2 regions of the Arthrobacter sp. ZGTC212 genome follow, and region 2 is predicted to be linked to the other one. Evidence: predicted binding sites of a transcription regulator. Region 2 holds the regulator's gene; the other holds the start of a gene.

Region 1 (3,005 bases), on a different contig from region 2:
AAGTTCATGAACTGGTCCGGCCCCACCTTCACCGACTCGGGCGGCTTCCAGGTGATGAGCCTGGGCGCCGGCTTCAAGAAGGTCATCAACATGAATGCGGACGGCACCACCCACGCAACCGGAGCGGACGACGCCGTCGCTCCCGGCAAGGAGCGCCTGGCCCACATCGATGACGACGGCGTGTGGTTCAAGTCCCACCTCAACGGCGACAAGCACCGCTTCACGCCTGAAGTCTCCATGCAGGTCCAGCACCAAATCGGCGCCGACATCATGTTCGCGTTCGATGAATTGACCACGCTGATGAACTCCCGCGAATATCAGGAGATGTCACTGGAACGCACCCGGCTGTGGGCTCTGCGCTGCATCGCCGAGCATCAGCGGCTCACCGAGGAGCGCGTCGGAAAGCCCTACCAGGCGTTGTTCGGCGTCCTGCAGGGTGCCCAGTATGAGGACCTGCGCCGGAAGGCTTCCCGGGATCTGGGCGCCATGGACTTTGACGGGTTCGGCATCGGCGGAGCCCTCGAGAAGGAAAACCTCGGAACGATCGTGCGCTGGTGCACCGAGGAATTGCCCGAAGACAAGCCTCGCCACTTGTTGGGGATTTCCGAACCGGACGACATCTTCACCGCCATTGAAAACGGTGCCGACACCTTCGACTGCGTCTCCCCTACCCGCGTGGCCCGCACGTCGGCGTTTTACACGCCGCACGGGCGGCTGAACCTCTCCAATGCCCGCTTCAAAAAGGACTTCACTCCCCTGGTGGAGGGCTGCGACTGCTATGCCTGCGCGCACTATACGAAGGCGTACATCCACCACCTGTTCCGGGCCAAGGAAATGGTTGCCTCCACCCTGGTGTCGATCCACAATGAACGCTTCACGGTGAAGCTTGTGGACGACGCACGGCTGGCCATTGAAAACGGATCGTTCTTCGACTTCAAGGCCGAAACGCTCGGGAACTATTACAGCGCCAAGGTCTAGCCGGCAGCTCAGCCTTCCGGCGTACCGGCAGGCACTGCAGCGCCGTAACTTGGTTCGCGCTTCTTGATGGCCTTAATGACCACGGCGGTAACCGGAACAAACAGGAACTCAATGAGCGTCTTGTAGACGAAACCGAAGATCACGTAATTGATGAAGCCGCCCGCGTCGGTGATGCCGATGACCGGCGCGGCAATGGCGCAGAAGATCAGGGTGTCGGCGAACTCTCCCACGCCGGTGGAGGCCATGAGCCGTCCGATCAGTGCCCGTTCCCGGAACTTTTCCTTCATCCGGACCAGGACCCAGGAATTCAGGGTTTGTCCGGCCAGGAAGCCGAGCAGGCTGGCCAGCACGATTTGCCACACCGGGCCCAGTGCCAGCTCCAGCGCCGCCTGTTTGGCCTGCCCGTAGTCGTCGTCGAATCCCGGCAGTGCGATGATCACGGCAAAACTGGCCGCAGCCAGTGCCGCAACCGCAAAGCCCGTGAAGATGGCCCGCCGCGCCGCCTTGAAGCCGTAGACCTCGCTAATGACGTCGCCGAGGATGTAGGCCAGCGGGAAGAGGAAAAACCCTCCGTCGGTCACGATGCTGAAGTCGCCGAAGAACGGCCCCAGCACCACGCCCTTGGTGGCGCCGATATTGGAAATGACGATCACCACGCACATGAGCGTCAGGATGATGTCGTAGTGAGAGCTGCCGCGGACGGCAAATGCCGGAGCAGGCGCCGGATCGATGCCGGTGGAGGTGTGCATGGGTCTTCCGTTTCCTAGTGGTTCGCCTGGCTTCCGCCGGCTGTATTAGCACTGTGCCCGCTGCACCGGGCGGCCCGCAGGGGGCCGCCGTCAATTCTGCCACGTTCTGCCCGGCCGCACCGCCATCGTCTTTTTGAACACGTTCAAAAAAGTGCTGTATTCTTGCAGGCGTGCCGGAAACCGGGCGCACATAAGCGGATCTGCGCCTCTAACCGAACCAGCGCCAACAACTGAACTAAGGAGCGCTGATGACGGCGACGGTCAAGAGTGAAAAGACCCGACGGCTGTTGGTTGATTCCGCCCTCACCCTGTTCCGCACCCGGGGCTACGCCGACACCACCATGCGCTGCATCGCCGAAACGGCAGGGGTGTCAGTGGGCAATGCGTACTATTACTTCCGCTCCAAAGATGAACTCGTTGCCGAGTTGTACCGGCATCTGCAGGATGAACACCGCAGCGCCGCCCTGCCCCTTCTTCGCGACGGACACAACCTGGGTGAGCACCTGCGCCTGATTCTGTTGGCCAACTTGGACGTCATGGGCCCGTTTCACGATTTTGGCGCCCATTTCCTGCGCACTGCCATGCCGCCGTCGTCGGCCTCCCCGCAGGGCAGCCGCGCCGGTGCGGATACGGGAGTTGGCCGGGCCAAATCGATCGCCATGTTCCGCCAGGCCGTCACCGTGTCACGCCCGCAGCCGCCGCTCGCCATCCGCGACGACCTGCCCGAGCTCCTGTGGCTGGTGCACATGGGGGTGACACTTTTTTGGATTTATGACCGCTCGCCGGGACAGCGCCGCTCGCGCCGTTTGGTGGAGAACGTCGCTCCGCTGGCCGCGAAGCTGGTCATCCTCTCCCGCCTGCCCGTGGTTCGCAATATTGTGGAGGATGTAGTTCACCTCTTCCAGGGAGCCCGACGCGATGACTGACAAAGGCGGCGACGACGTCGTGCTTCCGCCCGCGTTGATACCCGCCCAGGCTGCTCCCGCCGCCGTTGCGCCGCAGCACCAATATGTTCCACCCGGCCCGCTGGCCGTTGCTCTGGGGTACGGAGTTGCCTGCATTGTCCTGGCCGCAATCGCCACAATTGTGGTGGGGTGGGGGACGTCCCGGGACTTCTGGGGCTACGTTTGGACCGTTATTGTGGCCGCCTTCTACGCAGCCGGTCTCGGATTGTTCTCCGCGCTTCCCCTCGCCCTGCTTCTGGGATGGTTCCTGCGCGGCGTCCAGCACCAGGGCCTGCACGTGCTGGCCTTCTTCATCGTGCCGCTGTTGCTCGGC
Region 2 (3,005 bases):
TCCGCGAGCACCCGCACGCCTTCGGCTTTGGCGGGGCCGTGGAGGAACTCGCCCACCAAGCGTCCGGTGTAGAGGCCGCCGTCGATTTCACTGACCGTTCCCAGCGCCCCGGTCAGGTGCAGCCGGTCAGCAATCACGGAGGCCACCTCCACGGGGGTCCCGGTGACGAGCCAGACCGGCCGGCCGGATTTCATATGCTGCTCGGTGAGAGCACGGGTTCCCGGCCAAATCTTGGATTCGATCATCTCGTCATAGACTTCTTCGCCCAGAATGCGGATGTCCGAGGCTGCCAGCCCGGTGGCCAGCGTCAGGGCGGCGTCGCGCACTGAGTGAACATCCTTGAGATTCTCGCCCTGCAGCATAAACCGCAGCTGTTTGCGGGCAAAGCCGAACGCTTCGCGAAGCGTGAACACCCGGCGCTGGTACATCTTGCGCCCCACATGGAAAAGGCTCGCTCCGCGCATCAGAGTGTTGTCGACGTCGAAGAAGGCAGCCTCGCCAGGTTTGACCGCCGCTGCCATGGGCTCGACGGCTCGTACTGCGGTGGTTCTGGGCATACCCCGAGTCTACGCAAAAACTTGGTCCTAACGGCCCGTGACTAAAAGCGGCAGGAGAAATGGACGGAGCGGCTAATTTAGAGGTATGACTTCTTCACCGGCTGCTCCGGACCTGCTCCTGCTCACCCGACCGGGGTGCCATTTGTGTGCCGATGCGCGCAAGGTGCTGGAACGAATCAGCAGGGATTTGTCCATTGAGTGGCGCGAACAGTCCATTGAAGGCGATGCGGATCTGACGTCCCGGTTCGGTGAAGAGATTCCCGTGCTGATGATCGACGGCGTGCAGCGGGACTTTTGGCAGCTGGACGAGGCGAGGATCCGCCGGCTCCTGGAAGAGGGATGGCCCGGGCTTCGTCCGGACTCCCGCCGGGCATAGAGTGGAAATCCACCGACGGATAGAGACTTTGTGAGCAATTCTGAGGAACCCGCACCGGCAGGAGCAGTTGTCCACCGGCACATTCCGCCTGCCTCCCTGGCCCGGCTCACCATTTACCTGCGGGCGCTGGGCGCGCTGCTGGCGGAGGGCGTGGAGCGCGTCTCCTCCGACGAACTGGCGGCAGCGGCGGGAGTCAACTCTCCGAAACTGCGCAAAGACCTGTCCTACCTGGGCTCCTACGGAACCCGCGGCGTGGGATATGAGGTCTCCTACCTGAGCGACCAGATCTCAGCTGCGCTGGGGCTGACGCGCAATTGGCGGGTTGCCATCATAGGCGCCGGAAACCTCGGCAAGGCGCTGGCAGGATATCCGGGGTTCGGATCGCGCGGCTTCGAAGTGGTGGCCCTGTTTGACGCCGATCAAATGGTCGTAGGACAGGAAGTTGGCTGGCTGCGGGTGAGCCCCGTCAAGGATTTGGAAGCCGTGGTTCACCGTACGCGGGCCAACATGGCGGTGCTGGCTGTTCCCGCCGAGGTGGCCCAGGAATTGTGTGACAGCGTTATCGCAAGCGGCATTACCAGCATCCTGAGCTTCGCGCCGGTGGTGCTCCAGGTTCCGGATCACGTTCAGCTGCGCAAGGTGGACATGGCCACCGAACTTCAGATCCTGGCCTACCACGCCCAGCGGGCCCAGGCCTCGGATATAGCGGCGCAGGCGCGGGCCCGGCTGGCCACGTAGTAGTGGAGCCGCCGTCGCGGTTCCGGGTCAGGACTCGCCGAGATACTGGCTCCGCCTGGGCCGGAAGTACCTGGCGCAGTCCCGCCGGTACAGCAGTGCCAGGCCCAGGGCGGCCACCAGCAGCGCAACCGTTTGGGGAACCACGGCGTTGAGGACGGCCCAGACCAGTGCCGAGGCGACCAGGACCGAGCCTCCGATGCGAGCCCAGTTCCGTCCTTCCCGAATCATGGAGGCGAACAGCAGGTAGAGGCCGAAGACCACAAGCGTGGCAGCCAAGGTCACGAATTGCAGAACCGCTGCGTATTCGCCGGTGTCAACGCCCAGCTCTCCCAATTGGACGACGAGAGGCGGCATCTCGGTGACGGGCGCCCGGCTGGCCTGCACGCCGCTGATGAGGCTGATGCAGCCGGCCAGCATAATCAGGGCATAGGCCACCCGGACGGCACGCGGCCGCGGGCCCTTCCATTCGCTGTAGGGAATACGGGCAGGCAAAGCAGGAGCGGGGACCGCAGAGGGCATATCGGGAACCACCACGCCGGCCACCTCTCTGTGCCTGGGTGCCGGCGGCGCCGGATGTTTTTCCGTGGGCCGGGCAGCGGACAGCGGCTCGCCGCCGGGTTCCCTGGGGCCGGATCGCGCTGTTCGGATGCGTGCAGTGACCAATGTCCGCACCTTGGTGCCCAGGGCGGAAACACGGGTTTTTTGTGGATCGGGGGAAGCAGGAAGGGAACTCATCGCGGGTGCCGCCTTCGTCCAAAGGGATACGCTCTCCGCGCCTGGATGGGCTGCCCATCCCAGCGGGAGATCAAACGCTACGCCGCTTCCCTGCTGTTGTGACCACTGCAGGCCCTCTCCGGGAGGCTCGGGCACCAAAAAAGCCGGTCCGTGGAAACGGTCCGGCTTCTTTGGCGCGTGCCGCCTCAGCAGCGGCTGCCTTGGAGGTCCGTCAGTAGGGTCCGAAACGCGGCTGACTGCGGAAATATGGCTGGGACTCAGGGCGGTACAGCAAGAAAACGCCGGCGATTCCGGCCAATGTGCCCAGCATGTTCAGCAGGTTCAGCGGCGAGGAGAAGGCCATTCCGGCCACCAGGGAAAGCAGCAGCCCGACGGCGGATATCGCCGCGAACACCGTGGCAACAATCCGTGCCCAGTTCTTGCCCTTGCGGATCAGGACGGCAAGCAGGACATAGATCAGCAGAGCGATCGCCGCCATCACCACACCGACCGTCACGAACGAACTTCGCATCAGCTCCGCGGTGACACCGGCGTCCTCCATGACCCGGCGGTCTTCGGGAGGAAGTGTGGCCAGGGGATCGTCGGCGGTGGAGAGCACC

What was found. The regulator Rex, encoded in region 2, represses fermentation and respiration genes when NADH is low (regulators of the CRP and FNR family bind a similar motif). The targets are predictions, from matches to a motif close to CTTGTGAANNNNTTCACAAG.
Region 1: the regulator Rex is predicted to act here: its motif matches at 1,858-1,877, upstream of CXQ89_RS16175 (queuosine precursor transporter).

What each region holds. Positions count from the first base shown of each region.
Region 1 is NZ_PJIJ01000004.1:134,143-137,147, forward strand. Features, by position in the region: gene tgt (tRNA guanosine(34) transglycosylase Tgt) at 1-978, shown strand, start outside; gene CXQ89_RS16175 (queuosine precursor transporter) at 987-1,727, opposite strand; gene CXQ89_RS16180 (TetR/AcrR family transcriptional regulator) at 1,976-2,653, shown strand; gene CXQ89_RS16185 (hypothetical protein) at 2,646-3,005, shown strand, end outside.
Region 2 is NZ_PJIJ01000001.1:697,239-700,243, forward strand. Features, by position in the region: gene CXQ89_RS03435 (HAD family phosphatase) at 1-557, opposite strand, end outside; gene CXQ89_RS03440 (glutaredoxin family protein) at 643-933, shown strand; gene CXQ89_RS03445 (redox-sensing transcriptional repressor Rex) at 964-1,671, shown strand; gene CXQ89_RS03450 (hypothetical protein) at 1,699-2,406, opposite strand; gene CXQ89_RS03455 (hypothetical protein) at 2,618-3,005, opposite strand, start outside.